DNA from 3 places in the Cellulosimicrobium sp. NPDC030954 genome. Region 3 is predicted to be linked to each of the others. Evidence: predicted binding sites of a transcription regulator. Region 3 holds the regulator's gene; each other region holds the start of a gene.
What was found. Region 3 encodes LexA, which represses DNA repair genes until DNA is damaged. Its sites were predicted from a motif close to TCGAACANNTGTTCGA; they were not measured.
Positions count from the first base shown of each region.

Region 1: a site for LexA is predicted at 3,510-3,525, ahead of ACZ402_RS07420 (YbaK/EbsC family protein). Genes of this name have one in related genera too.
Region 2: a site for LexA is predicted at 1,758-1,773, ahead of ACZ402_RS13735 (replicative DNA helicase). Genes of this name have one in related genera too.

Region 1 is NZ_JBVIFN010000002.1:535,473-540,459, reverse strand. It holds gene ACZ402_RS07435 (error-prone DNA polymerase) at 1-651, opposite strand, end outside; gene ACZ402_RS07430 (DNA polymerase Y family protein) at 644-2,383, opposite strand; gene ACZ402_RS07425 (hypothetical protein) at 2,380-3,429, opposite strand; gene ACZ402_RS07420 (YbaK/EbsC family protein) at 3,778-4,359, shown strand; gene helR (RNA polymerase recycling motor ATPase HelR) at 4,440-4,987, opposite strand, start outside.
Region 2 is NZ_JBVIFN010000006.1:163,865-168,851, forward strand. It holds gene ACZ402_RS13735 (replicative DNA helicase) at 1-1,692, opposite strand, end outside; gene ACZ402_RS13740 (MATE family efflux transporter) at 2,150-3,460, shown strand; gene rplI (50S ribosomal protein L9) at 3,524-3,970, opposite strand; gene rpsR (30S ribosomal protein S18) at 3,990-4,226, opposite strand; gene ACZ402_RS13755 (single-stranded DNA-binding protein) at 4,328-4,873, opposite strand.
Region 3 is NZ_JBVIFN010000007.1:144,204-149,190, forward strand. It holds gene hflX (GTPase HflX) at 1-57, shown strand, start outside; gene ACZ402_RS14900 (ATP-dependent DNA helicase) at 191-2,299, shown strand; gene ACZ402_RS14905 (L-lactate dehydrogenase) at 2,349-3,359, shown strand; gene lexA (transcriptional repressor LexA) at 3,486-4,220, opposite strand; gene ACZ402_RS14915 (LysM peptidoglycan-binding domain-containing protein) at 4,564-4,908, shown strand.

The DNA.
Region 1 (4,987 bases), on a different contig from region 3:
CGCGACGAGCGGCAGCCGGGCCTCGGCGGCGAGATCGGCGAGCGCCGCGTGCAGGTCGGCGTCGCGCGGGTCGTCGGTCGCGGTGATCTCGACGGCCACGTTGTCCGCGCCGAAGACGGCGACGAGCCGGTCGAGCTCGCGGCGCGCCGCGGCGCGGCCGGACGTGACGAGCGCGCGGCGCACCGAACCCTTGCGACAGCCGGTGAGCACGAGCCACTGGCCCGCGGCCTCCTCGCCGAGCCGGTCGAGGCGGTAGTCGGCGGCCCCCTTGGTCCCGGTCGCGAGGTGCGCGGTGGCGATGGCGCGCGACAGGTTGCGGTAGCCCTGCGTGCCGCGCGCGAGGACGAGCAGGTGGGTCGAGCGCGGGTCGGGCACGCCGGTGGGCGGGTCGAGCACGGGCGCGCCCGTGGCCGTGGGCGCCGGCAGGTGCAGCTCGGCGCCGAAGACCGTGGGGAGCCCGACCTTGCGCGCCGCCTCGGCGAAGCGCACGACGCCGTACAGGCCGTCGTGGTCGGTGATCGCGAGCGCCGACAGCCCGAGCCGCGCGCCCTCGGCGGCGAGCTCCTCGGGGTGGGACGCGCCGTCGAGGAAGCTGAACGCGGAGTGGGCATGGAGCTCGGCGTACCGCGGCCCTGCCGTCCGGTCAGTCATAGAGGCCCTCCACGGTCCAGCGCCCGCGGGTGCTCGCGAGGAGGAGCCCGCGGCCGTCGTCGAGCAGGACCTGCACGTGCACCCGGCGCCGCGACGCGGGTGCCCACCAGCGCTCGGCGAGCGGCCACGGCCCGGCCCAGTCCACGACGGCGCGCCCGGCCCCGGCCCCGGGGCCAGTGCCGGGGCGCAGCGCCTCCCGTCCGGAGGCCCCCGCGCGGCGCGCCTCCTCCTCGGGTGCCGGGGCGACCCACCGCACGGTCGCGGGCTCGCCGCTCATCGCGAGCCGGGCGTCGACGACGACGGGCCGCCCGGCGGCGTCGAGCACGACGACGTCCTGCGGCTCGACGGGCACGACCGCCGGCGCGGGGCTCGGCAGCGCGCCGGGCCACGGCAGGGCCGGGTCGCGCGGGCGGGCGACGTCCTCCCCGAACGGCACGAGGTGCACGCGGTCGGTCGCGTCGCGCCCGCCCTGGACCTGGACGCGCAGGACGGCGTCGCCGCCGAGGATGCCCTGCACGCGCCCGAGCGCGCGGTGGGCGCGCGCGTCCTCGCCGCTCGACGCACCCCACAGGCGCGGTTGCTCGGCCCCCGCGGGGACGACCTCCTCGGCCGTGAGGGACAGGCGGGTCAGCGGCGCGACGTCGGGCACGACGTCGGCGCCGCCGGGCGAGCCGCCTCGCTCGCCACCACGCCTGCCACCGCGCGCGGACCGGGCCGCGCGCGCGGAGCGGATGCTCGTCGTGGTGAGCCAGCCCTCGAGCTGCCACCGGACCTTGTCCGTGAGGCGCGCGGGGCTCATCGCACCCGGCCCGTCGAGCCGCCAGGTGCGCTCGAGGTCGTCCCCCTCCGTGGTCCGCGCGGTGATGCGCAGGCGCCCGGCGACGAGCGAGCGCGCGACGAGCTGGTCGTGCAGGTCCTCGGAGAGCCGCCGCGCGGCGAAGGTCGCGACGTCGACGCGCTCGGCGGGCGGGTCGAGGTCGGCGCCCACCGCGACGTCGGGCTCGACGCGGCGCCGCGCGGGCGGGCGCAGGTCCTCGCCGCGCGCGAGCCGGTGCGCCCACGCGCCGAGGTCGCCGAACCGCCCCTCGACGGTCGCGGGCGGCAGTGCCGCGAGCGCCCCGAGGGTGCGCACGCCGAGCCGGCCCAGGAGGTCGACGAGCTCGTCGACCGCGACGGCGGCGTCGGGGCGGGCGGCGACGTGCGCGAGGTCGCGCGCGGGCCGCGGGGCGAGGAACGCGGCGGAGCCGCCGGGCGCGACGACGGCGGCGTCCCGCGCTGCGAGCACGGCCGCGAGGATGCCGTCGGCGACGCCCACCTGGCTCTCGTGCCCGGTGCGCTCGGCGACGCGCGCGACGAGCGCCTCCGCGAGCGCGACGTCCGACCCGTGATAGCGGCTCGCCCCGGCGGCCGGCAGGAGCAGGAGGCCGGGCCGGGTGATCTCCAGCCCCGCGACGACGGTCTCGGCCGCGAGGGCGACGGGCTCGAACTCGCGGGCGTCGCGCGCGTCGTCGACGTCGAGCAGCTCGAGCTCCGGGCAGCACTCCCGGGCCCGACGGCGGCGCATGCCCCGGCGCACGCCGTGGGCCCGCGCGGTCGCGGAGACGGCGACGACGCGACGGCCGTCGTGCGTCGCGGCGGGGACGTGCGCGGGGACGTCGCGCACCGCCATCGCCGCGAGCACCGGCCAGTCCGGCACCCACAGGGCGGCCGTGCGGGTCGGGCTCGTGCTCATCCGACGAGCCGGAGCCGGGAGGGCCGGTCGGGGTCGTCGACCCGGGCGGGGCCGACGGCGGTCCCGTGGGCGGTCTCATGGGCGGTCGCGGCGGTCTCGGCCACGGTGGCGCCGGTCCCGGCCGCGGGCCGGGTGCCGCGGGCGTCCTCGGCGAGGAACGCGGGCCAGTCCTCGTGGGCGAACGGGAGCTCGACCTCGACCCGCACGGGGCGCGCGGCGCCCCCGCGACCCGCCCGCTCGACGACGAGCGTGCGCCGGCGCAGCCAGCCCGCCCCGCGGTCGGCCCCGGACCAGCCGCCGCCCGTCACGGTGAGCACGACGTGCGCGCCCGGCCACGCCGTGGCCGCGACGAGCAGCGCCCCGCGCTCGCGCGCCCGGGCGGTGAGGCGACGCCGGTCGGTGTCGGTGAGGGCGGCGTCGGGCCCGACGACCACGACGTCCAGGCCGTCGACGAGCGCCGAGATCGCGAGCGCCGCGTCGGGGCCGGGGCGCGGGACGAGCACGACGCGGTCGAGGTCCGCGCCGACGTCGGCGGCCGCGAGCAGCCCGACCGCGGGGAACCCGACCGCTGCGGTCCATGCCCCGGACCGGGAGGGCCGCGCGACGAGCGCGAGCAGGAGGCTCGTCGAGCCGCGCACCGCCAGCGCGGTGCCACGCTGCAGGGCGCCGAGCGGGAGGAGCGGCGCGAGCGCGTCGTGCACCGGCCACACCCGCTCGTCCGTGCCCGCGTCCCGGCTCGGGTCCCGCATCGCGACGTGGCGGCCGCGGGCGCGCGCCGGGCGCTCGGCCGGCACGACAGGGGTCGGCCGGGCGACCGTCGGCGAGGAGACGTCGGCGAGCGGGACGTCGGCGCGCGGGACGTCGGCGCGCGGGACGGCGGCCGGTGCTGCCGGGACCGCGGGGGCGGCGACCGTGCGGTGTCGGCGGACGCCCGTACGCTCCTCCGCACGGCGCAGGACGGCGCGGGCGCGCTCGGCCTTGTCGACGGCCGCGACCGTCGGGTCTGGTGCCCCCGCCCGTTCGGCGGGGTCGGCGAGAAGGGTCATCTCGCCTCCCGGGATGCTGCTCGGACGGGACGCGCACCGCGCGTCGACTGCTGGGGGCGTCGTTCTGCACCCACCATCGTTCGAACAGGCGTTCGAACACTTCCAGTGAACGACCGCCGTCGCGGGGTGTCAACTCCGCAGGTGAGAGCCGTCGGCTTCGTCCGAGATGCCCGCCGCAACCCTCGACCGTCGCTCGAGGGTTGACCCGAACCCTCGACCTCTACCTGAACCTCTTCCTCCCGCCGAGCACGGAGTCGCAGCCCGTGCGGCGTGCAGAGCGAGCCACGACCGCATGCTCGGCAGCCGGTCCTCGCCGCACGATGCCCCGCCGGATGGCAGGCTGGCGCCATGGACGCCCGCACGACCCTGCCCACGCTCGGCTCGCTCACCTGGGAGCCCGCGCTCGACCACCTCGACCTCGTCGCCCCCGTGACCGCCGACGCGCTGCGCCGGTGGGCCGAGGCCGACCCGGACGTCGCGGCGCTCGTCGCCGTGACGGAGATCGACCCCGACCTCGCGGACACCGCGACGCTCAACGCCGCGTTCGACCTGCCCGTCGAGGCGTCGGCGAACTGCGTCGTCGTGGGCGGCGCGCGGGCGGGCGACGAGCGGGTCGCCGCCGCCGTGGTGCGCGCGCACACGCGCGCCGACGTCAACACGCGCGTCCGCAAGCTGCTCGACGTGCGCAAGGCGTCGTTCCTGCCGACCGACCGTGCGACGGCCGAGTCCGGCATGGAGTACGGCGGCATCACGCCCGTCGGGCTCCCGGACGGGTGGCGCGTCCTCGTGGACTCGCGCATCGTGACCGACGGCGCGCACGCGCTGATCGGCAGCGGCGTGCGGCGCTCGAAGCTGCTGCTTCCCGGCGACCTGCTGGGCCGCCTGCCCGGTGTCGAGGTCGTCGAGGACCTGGCCGTCCCGGTCGCCTGACCCGCCCAACCCGCCGAGCACGACATGAAGGTCGCCACAAGCTCCTTGGCGACCTCCATGTCGTGTTCGGCGGGCGATCGTCAGCGATCCAGGACGACGAGGCGCTGCGTCGCGCGCGTCATCGCGACGTAGCGGTCGACCGCGCCCTCGACGCCGTCGCCGAACGTCTGCGGGTCCACGAGGACGACGAGGTCGAACTCGAGTCCCTTCGCCGTCTCCGGCGTGAGCACCTGCACGCGCGACGCCCCGTCCTCCCCGAGCCGCGCCGCGACCGACTCGGTCGACGCCGCGACGGACCCCGCGCCGCCGATCACGCAGGCCGTGCCCTCGGCGTGCTCGGCGAGCCACGCGTCGAGGATCCCGTCGAGGTCCGCGACCGCCCCGTGGGCGACCGGCACGCCCGTGCTGCGCACCGACGTCGGGACGTTGGCGTCCGGGAGCGCCGCCCGGATGACGGGCTCCGCCGCCGCCATGACCTCCTGCGGCGTGCGGTAGTTGACGCTCAGCGACGCCTCCGCGACCCGGTCGAACCCGACGCGCCCGAGCCGCTCGCGCCAGCCCTCCGCGAACCCGTGGCGGGCCTGCGCGCGGTCCCCGACGACCGTGACGCTGCGTGACGGGCAGCGCC
Region 2 (4,987 bases), on a different contig from region 3:
GTGAGTCGCGACGTTGATGCCGAGCACGGAGTTGTGCGTCGGCACCATCGATCGTCCTGCCAGGTACAGGTGCGAGGGATGGTCGACCTCGACGCAGCGCACCGGCACCGACTCGACCCGGCGGACGTCGACGACGAACCGTGACGTGGGCCGCGCGGTGCCCGGGCGACGACGCTCCTTGTGGACGAGGCGCTTGCGCTCCAGCCAGAACACGTCGTCCTCGGTCGTGAAGGTGATCGTGTACGCCGTCGACGACGCCTCGGTCCGCCCCTTCACGGTCTTCGTCGACCATCCCGTGCGGTACCCGAGCGACAGGATGAGCTCACGCGTCTCGCGTGCGAGCCGCTCGTTCGTCAGGCTGATCTGGACGCTGCCCTGCGGCATGACGGTGCCGTCGGTATCGAGCAGACCCGCCAGGAGCTCCCGGCGCTGGGACTCGCTCGCGCGGAGGTACGCAGCCGGGATGTGGTCGGTTCCCGACGCACCGGGCGCGCGCAGGTCGTCCGCGTCCGGCCGCGCGACGTAGCCCAGCCCCTCGAGCCGCATCGCGATCTCGGGGTCGGCGGACGTGAACTCGGCGCGTCGGGAGCTGCCGTCGCCCAGCCAGACCCCGAGTGCATAGGGATGGATCGGGAGGTCGGCCTCGGGAAGGTCGAGCGGCGCCGCGGTGGCGATCGAGTGGTTCGCGCGCCGGTCGGCCGTCGCGGTCCGGACCGTGGCGGCGAGCTCCTCGGTCGTGCGCACGGACGACTCAGGCGTCTCGCCGGCGCGTGCCGCGCGCCGCTGGGCGCGGGTCGAGGTCACCCACTGGTGCTGCGCGTCCGCGACGATCACCGTGCCGTCGTCGAGCTCGACCTCGTAGCACGGGCGGTCGACCATGACCTCGGTCGCCCCGACGACGCGCGTGGGTGTTCCGTCCGCGGACACGAGCAGGTCGCCGACCGCGACGTCGCCCATCGTCGTCCAGCCCGACGGCGTGACGAGGGGCGTGTCGAGGGCGAGGGCCTTGCCGATGGCCGGTCGCGCCGCGACGACGATCATCTGGCCGGGGTGCAGACCGTTGGTGAGCCGGTCGAAGTCGGAGTAGCCGGTGGGGACGCCGGTCATGCCCTCGCCGCGGCCCTGGGCCGCCTCGATCTCGTCGAACGTCGGGCCGAGGATCTCCGAGAGCGGAAGGTAGTCCTCGGTGGTCCGACGCTCGGTGACGGCGTAGACCTCGGCCTGGGCGTTGTTGACGATCTCGTCGACGTCGCCGCCGTCGGTCGCGTAGCCGAGCTGGACGATGCGCGTGCCGGCCTCGACGAGGCGCCGGAGCACGGCGCGCTCGCGCACGATGCGCGCGTAGTACCCGGCGTTCGCGGCGGTCGGGACGCCAGCCATGAGGTCGTGGATGTACGGGGCGCCACCGATGCGCTGGAGCTCGCCGCGCTTGGTGAGCTCCGCGACGACGGTGATGGCGTCGGCGGGCTCGCCGCGGCCGTAGAGGTCGATGATCGACTCGTACACGACCTCGTGCGCGGGACGGTAGAAGTCGGAGCCGCGGATCTGCTCGATGACGTCGGCGATGGCGTCCTTGGACAGCAGCATGCCGCCGAGCACGCTCATCTCCGCCGCGACGTCCTGGGGCGGTGTCCGGTCGAAACCTGACGGCCCCGGGCCCCCGTAGCTCTCCTCGAGCTCCTCGATCGACATGCGCCCCTCGCTCCCCCGAAGCCGCCACGACCCACGAGGGACCGCGCGACCGGGACAAACCTTCGTCGTACACGTGTTCTACCGCGGGCCACCCACACGACTGTCCCGGTGACCGCGCCTCCCGCCTCCGACAGGCACGACCCCGCGACACTAGAACGCCGTCCTGCAGGCCGCAAACGACCCTGTGCACGCCCGGTGGACAGGGACCCCCGAACCTGTGGACACAGTCCCCGTCACTGTGCACACCCGGTGGATAACCGTGTGGACAACGTCACGATCTCCCTGTGTACATCAGCGCGAGGGGCCTCTGACCAGCCTCGTCACTACCCTCAGGGGTGTGGAAGAAAGAAAGTCCGACGACACGCCGACGACACGCCGGACACCGCCCGGCCACTCCGGCGACACCCGGACGCCACCCGACCCCGCGCCGTCGTCCACAGGACGCCGCACCCGCTCCCTGCTCGACCGCGAGATCCTCGCGCTCGCCGTCCCCGCCCTCGGCGCGCTCGTCGCGGAGCCGCTCTTCGTCCTCGTCGACAGCGCCGTCGTCGGCCACCTCGGCACCGCGCAGCTCGCCGGGCTCTCGCTCGCCTCGACGCTCCTGGTCACCCTCGTCGGGCTGTGCGTCTTCCTCGCCTACGCGACCACGGCCGCCGTCGCCCGCCGCATCGGCGCCGGGCACACGCGCGAGGCGCTCCAGTCGGGCGTGGACGGCCTGTGGCTCGCCGTCGGGCTCGGCGTGCTCCTCGCCGCCGCCCTGTGGGCGACCGCGCCCTGGGCCGTCGGGGCGATGGGCGGGACGGGCGACGTCGCCGAGCACGCCGTCGTCTACCTGCGCTGGTCCGCCCTCGGCCTCCCCGGGATGCTCCTCGTCCTCGCCTCCACGGGCGTCCTGCGCGGCATGCAGGACACGAAGACGCCCCTGTGGGTCGCGGCAGGCGGCGCGACGTTCAACGCGGTCCTCAACGTCGTCCTCGTCTACGGTGCGGGCCTCGGGATCGCCGGCTCGGGCATCGGGACGGCCGTCGCGCAGCTCACCATGGGCGCGGTGCTCGTCGTCGTGGTCGTACGCGGCGCGCGCCGCCACGGCGCGTCCCTGCGCCCCGCGGCCGGCGGCATCTGGTCGAACGCGCGCGCCGGGGCGCCGCTCTTCGTCCGCACCCTCTCGCTGCGCCTCGCGATCCTCCTCACCGTGTTCGTCGCGACCGGGCTCGGCGAGGTCACGCTCGCCGGCTACCAGGTCGTGAACTCCGTCTGGGGGCTCGCCGCCTTCGCCCTCGACGCGCTCGCCATCGCCGCGCAGGCGCTCGTCGGCCACGGGCTCGGGGCCGACGACGTCCCGCGCGTCCGGGCCGTCCTGCGCCGCACCCTGCAGTGGGGGGTCGCGGCGGGCGCAGCCCTCGGGGTCGTCATGGCCGCGGGCGGCTGGTGGTTCGCGCTGCTCTTCACGTCCGACCTGGAGGTGCGCGCCGCGGTGGCGGTCGGCATGGCCGTGTGCGGGCTGCTCCTGCCCATGGCGGGCTGGGTGTTCGTGCTCGACGGCGTCCTCATCGGCGCCGGAGACGGCCGGTTCCTCGCCTGGGCCGGGATGCTCACGCTCGTGGTCTACGTGCCGTTCGCCCTCGCCGTCCGGCAGTGGGCGCCCGACGGCGCAGCGGGCCTCGCGTGGTTGTGGCTCGCCTTCGCGGGGGTCTTCATGGCCGCCCGCGCCGTCACCACGGGCCTGCGCGCCCGGGGCAGCGCCTGGATGGTCACCGGGACGGCGTGAACAGCACCAAGGCCCGGCCCCTCCGAGGAGGGACCGGGCCTTCGAGGACTGCTCAGCAGCAGATCAGGCAGCGACGACCTTCACCGCGAGGGTCGCGGAGACCTCCGGGTGGAGGCGGACGGAGACCGTGTAGTCCCCCGTCGCCTTGATCGGCTGGCCGATCTCGATCTTGCGCTTGTCGACCGACGCGCCCGCGGCGGTCACGGCGGACGCGATGTCCGCCGTCGTCACGGCACCGAAGAGGCGACCGGCAGCGCCGGCCTTCGCCTCGACGACGACCGGCTTCGACTGCAGCGAGTCGCGGATCGCCTTCGCGTCGTCGAGCGACGCGATCTCGCGGGCCTTGCGCGCCTTGCGGATCGCAGTCACCTGCGACTCGGCGCCCTTGGACCACGGCGTGGCGAGCTTGCGCGGGACGAGGAAGTTACGGGCGTACCCGTCCTTCACCTCGACGACGTCGCCGGGCTCACCGAGACCGGTGACCTCGTGGGTCAGGATCAGCTTGGCCATGAGTTCTCTCCCTTCCCGCTCAGCGAGCCGTCGACGTGTACGGCAGCAGCGCCATCTCGCGCGCGTTCTTCACCGCACGGGCGATCTGGCGCTGCTCCTGGACGGAGACGCCGGTCACGCGACGCGCACGGATCTTGCCGCGGTCGGAGATGAACTTGCGCAGCAGCGCGGTGTCCTTGTAGTCGACCGACTCGATCTTGGCCGACTTCAGCGGGTTGGACTTCTTCTTGGGCTTGCGCACCACAGGCTTCGCCATGGTGTTGCTCCTCTACAAGGTGCGATCCCCGCGCGCGGTCCGCACCGGCGAGCGGTGCGGCACCCACGGGGACGGGTGTGTGTTCTGGGAGTGGCGGGCGATCAGAACGGGGGCTCGTCGGAGAACGAACCACCGGACGACGCGGGGCCAGCCGTGGCCCACGGGTCGTCGCTCTGCTGCTGACCGCCGCCGGAGCTGAATCCGCCGCCGGAGGCGCCGCCGGAGTTGGCGCCACCTCCGTAGCCGCCACCGCCGCCGAAGCCGCCGCCACCGCCACCCGAGCGCTGGGCGCGGGTGACCTTCGCGGAGGCGTAGCGCAGGGAGGGACCGATCTCGTCCACCTGCAGCTCGACGACGGTGCGCTTCTCCCCCTCGCGGGTCTCGTACGAGCGCTGGACGAGGCGGCCCTGCACGATGACGCGCATGCCCTTCGTCAGCGACTCCGCGACGTTCTCCGCGGCCTCGCGCCAGATCGAGCAGCGCATGAACAGGGTGTCCCCGTCCTTCCACTCGTTCGACTGGCGGTCGAAGGTCCGCGGCGTCGACGCCACCGTGAAGTTGGCCACCGCCGCACCCGAGGGGGTGAAACGCAGCTCCGGGTCTCCCGTGAGGTTCCCGATCACCGTGATGACGGTGTCACCTGCCATAGCCAGCTCCTTCGTGTGTCGTCTGTGTCGTCGACGGCGCCGTGCGCCTCGCTCGTAACGTTCTCGCGTCGCTCATCCCACCACGCGGCGCCCACACGCGCTAAGGCGTGCAGC
Region 3 (4,987 bases):
GGTCGCGTCGCCCAGGCGCTCGCGACCGAGCTCGTCGGGGCCTCGGCCCAGGGCTGACCGGCCCGCACCGGACCTCGGCCCGACGCTCTCCACGGCCCCGTGCGGCTCCTGCCGCACGGGGCCGTGCCGTGCCCGGCGCCGTCGTCCACAGGGCCTCCGCCCCGTGGGTGACCGACCGTAGACTCGGCGGGTGCCCCCCTCCACGCGACCTGCCCCCGACCGCGTCGACGCCGAGGGGCCGGGGACGACGGCCGGCACCGCGGGAGGCGACGTGCCCGACGTCGACGCGCTGCTCGACGTCGCCGTCACGCGGCTGGGCGGCGCGCGGCGCGACGGCCAGCACGCGATGGTACGCGCGGTCACCGACGCGATCGAGGGGTCGGAGCACCTCGTGGTGCAGGCGGGCACGGGCACGGGCAAGTCGCTCGGGTACCTCGTGCCCGCGGTGCGGCACGCGGTGGCGACCGACGAGCGGGTGATCGTCTCGACCGCGACGCTGGCGCTCCAGCGCCAGGTCATCACGCGCGACCTCCCGCTCGTCGCCGACGCCGTCGCTGACCGCCTCCCGCGCCCCGCGACGATCGCGCTCCTCAAGGGCTGGCACAACTACCTGTGCGTCCACAAGATCGCGGGCGGGTACCCGGCCGACGAGCCGACGCTGTTCGACCTGCCGGGCGAGTCCGCGGGCGCCGCCGACCACCCCGCCGCACGCGGCGGGACCAGCGCCGCGGCGCTCGGCGAGCAGGTCGTGCGCCTGCGCGAGTGGGCCGACGAGACGTCGACCGGGGACCGGGACGACCTCGTGCCGGGGGTGAGCGACAAGGCGTGGCGGCAGGTCTCGGTCACGGCGCTCGAGTGCCTCGGCCAGCGGTGCCCCCTGCTCGCCGAGTGCTTCCCCGAGAAGGCGCGCGCGACGGCACGGGAGGCCGACGTCGTGGTGACCAACCACGCGATGCTCGGCATCGCCGCGATGGGCTCGCCCGGCGTGCTGCCCGAGCACGACGTGCTCGTCGTCGACGAGGCGCACGAGCTCGCCGACCGGGTGACCGCGGCGGCGACGGTCGACCTCTCCGTCCCGGCGATCGAGAGCGCGGCCCGCCTCGCGCGGCGGCACGGGGGCGTCACGACGGACGCGCTGGACGCGGCCTCGGCCGCGTTCGGCACGGTCGTCGGAGCGCTGCCCGCCGAGCGGTTCCCGGACGGGCTGCCCGAGGGCGCGCGCTCCGCCGTCGCCGCCGTGCGCGACGCCGCGCGCGAGGTGCTCTCGACGCTCAAGCCCGAGACCGGGGTCACCAAGCCGGCCCAGCCCGACTCCGGCCTGAAGATGGCGCAGTCGACCATGCTGCAGCTCTTCGAGGTCGCCGAGCGCATGGCCGCGGACCCGACCGGGCACGACGTGCTCTGGTGCTCCCGGCCCGGCGAGGGCGGTTGGTCGGCCGACCGGTTCGGGGAGGGCGCGAGCCGCCTGCACGCCGCCCCGCTGGGCGTCGCGGGCCTCATCCGCACGCACCTGCTCGCCGAGCGCACCGGGGTCTTCACCTCGGCGACGCTCGCGCTCGGCGGGAGCTTCGACGCCGTCGCGCGCACCTTCGGGCTCGGCGGCGGCGAGAGCGGGGACGCCGACGCGCCGCGGTGGCGCGGGCTCGACGTCGGCAGCCCGTTCGACTACGCGCGGCAGGGCATCCTCTACGTCGCCAAGCGGCTGCCGACGCCCGGCCGCGAGGCGTCCACGGAGCACCAGCTCGACGAGATCGCCGCGCTCGTGGAAGCGGCGGGCGGCCGCACGCTCGGCCTGTTCTCGTCGCGTCGCGCCGCGGTGGCCGCTGCGGAGGCGATGCGCGAGCGGCTCGACGTGCCGATCCTGTGCCAGGGCGACGACCAGCTCCCCACGCTCGTGCGCGAGTTCGCCGACGACCCGGCGACGTGCCTGTTCGGCACGCTGTCGCTGTGGCAGGGCGTCGACGTCCCGGGGCCGTCGTGCCATCTCGTGCTCATCGACCGGATCCCGTTCCCGCGCCCGGACGACCCGGTGAAGTCGGCGCGGGCCCGTGCCGTCGAGGCCGCGGGCGGCAACGGGTTCATGCAGGTCTCGGCGACGCACGCCGCGCTCCTGCTGGCGCAGGGCGCCGGTCGGCTCGTCCGGTCGACGGCGGACCGTGGCGTGGTCGCGGTCCTCGACCCGCGCCTCGTGACCGCGCGCTACGGGACGTTCCTCACGCGGTCCATGCCGGGGTTCTGGCAGACGACGGACCGTGACGTCGCCACCGCTGCGCTCCGGCGCCTCACCGCTCTAGGCTGAGTCCTTTCCCGCGAGCATCAGGGAACCCAGCGAACTTCACGGAGGCGACATGACGACGAGCACGTCCCCGCACGGCACGGGCGACGCGACCACGGGCGGGCCGGGAGGGGGAGCGCGGACGACCAAGCTGGCGATCGTCGGCGCGGGCGCCGTCGGGTCGACGCTGGCCTACGCGGCCCTCATGCGCGGGGCCGCGCGCACGGTCGCGCTCCTGGACGTGAACCGGGCGAAGGTCGAGGCGGAGGTGCTCGACCTCCAGCACGGCATCCAGTTCATGCCGATGGCCCGCGTCGAGGGGTCGGACGACGTCGCGGTGTGCGCAGGGGCCGACGTGGTCGTCGTGACGGCCGGGGCCAAGCAGAAGCCCGGCCAGACGCGGCTCGACCTCGCCGAGGGCACGATCGGCCTCATGCGCACGATCCTTCCCGGGCTGGTGGAGGTCGCCCCGGACGCGGTCTACGTCATGGTGACGAACCCGGTCGACATCGTCACGTACGCGGCGCTCAAGTTCTCGGGGCTGCCACCGTCGCAGCTCTTCGGCAGCGGGACGGTGCTCGACTCGTCGCGCCTGCGCTTCCTCGTGGCCCAGCACTGCGGCGTGGCGGTGCAGAACGTCCACGCGTACATCGCCGGCGAGCACGGCGACAGCGAGATCCCGCTATGGAGCTCGGCGACCATCGGCGGCGTGCCGCTCCTCGAGTGGCCGGGACTCGGTGGCCGTGGCCCGCTGACCGAGGCGGTGCGCGACGACATCGCGCGCGAGGTCGTGCAGTCGGCCTATCGGATCATCGAGGGCAAGGGGGCGACGAACTACGCCGTCGGGCTCGCGGGCACGCGCATCATCGAGGCCGTGCTCGACGACGAGCACCGCATCCTGCCCGTCTCGACGCTGCTCGACGGCGCGTACGGGCTCGACGACGTGTGCCTCTCGCTGCCCACGCTCGTCGACCGTCGCGGCGCCAGCGAGCGGGTCGAGGTGCCGCTGGCCGCGGCAGAGCTCGCCGGGCTGCGCTCGTCCGCGGAGTCGCTGCGGGGCGTCGCCCGGCGCTTCGGCCTCTGACCCACCGGGCCCGCCGACGGGGTCCGCGCACCGCGAGAGCCGGGTGGTCGACGACCACCCGGCTCTCGCCGTGCTCGGTGACTGTGACTGTGACGGGGACGACGACGGGGACCGGACCCCGTGCGCTCAGAGGCTGCGCAGGACGGAGACGACGCGCCCGAGGACCTGGGCGTCGTCGCCCGGGATCGGGTCGTACGCCGCGTTGTGCGGCATGAGCCAGACGCGACCGTCCGCGCGGCGCAGGGACTTCACCGTGGCCTCGCCGTCGATCATCGCCGCGACGATCTCGCCGTTCTCCGCCACGGGCTGGCGGCGTACGACGACCCAGTCGCCGTCGCAGATCGCGGCGTCGACCATCGAGTCGCCCTGCACCCGCAGGAGGAAGAGCTCGCCCTCGCCGACGAGCTGGCGGGGCAGCGGGAAGACGTCCTCGACGACCTGCTCCGCGAGGATCGGGCCGCCGGCGGCGATGCGGCCGACCACCGGGACGTACGACGGCGCCGGGTGCGCCTCGTCGTACGCGGGCTCGGTCGCGGAGCCCGCCGCCGTGAGCGGGGTGGCGCGGCGCGCGTCGTCCGGTTGAACGACCTCGATCGCGCGGGGGCGGTTCGGGTCGCGCCGCAGGAACCCCTTGCGCTCGAGCGTCGTGAGCTGGTGCTTCACCGACGACGGGCTCGTCAGGCCCACGGCCTCGCCGATCTCCCGCATGCTCGGCGGGTAGCCGCGCTGCTCGACGCACGCGCGGATGGTCTCGAGCACGAGGCGCTGCCGCGGCGTGAGCCCGTCACCTCCCGCCGACCCGTCCGGGAGCTCGCGCACCTCGGCGAGCCCCCGTGCCCTGTCCGTGCCTCGTCCCGCCATGGTCGCTCCGCCTTCGTCCGTCGCGGCCGCCGACGCCTCCCGGGCCTGCAGCCTCCCCTCCCCGGCGCGTGCGCTCCGGGACCTCGGTCGCCCCTCCGGGTCCGAGCGGACATGTCCGGCGAACCGACCTGACCCCAGGCTAGGGGAGGTTGCGACACGAATCAAACACCTGTTCGAGCATGTCTCGACTCCGTGGGTCGTTCGTGATAGACCTTCGTACAGGTGTTCTACGTACACGTGTTCGACCGGTCCGGGTCGGCGCGGAGGCGAAGGGCTCGCGGCGTCCGATCGACCGGGGAAGGCGATCGGGCCCGCGGGCCGGGACGGAGCAGGGATGGATGCGATGACGATCTCGACGGTCGGGCCCCTCGGCCCTGGGGCAGGGCGAGCGGGGGAGCGGCCGCTGCGGCTCACGCGGCGGGGCCGCGTGGTCCTCGTGCTCCTGGCCGCCGTGGTCCTGCTGCTCGCCGCACGGGTGGGCGTCGCCGTCGCGAGCGGTCCGGGAGAGCCTCTGGAGGTCCGGGTCCACGTCGTGAGTTCGGGCGAGACCCTCTGGGAGCTCGCGCAGGGCGTGGCGGCCCCGGGCGAGGACCTGCGCGACGTCGTGAGCGGGCTCGCCGAGCTCAACGGGCTCTCGTCGTCGGGCCTCCAGGCCGGTCAGAGGATCCTCCTGCCGACATCCGCCTGACGCCGAGCCCCGCGGTCTCAGGGGGCCGGTGCGGTGTGACGCAGGACGGTGCGGTGTGACGCAGGACACGGGAGGAAAC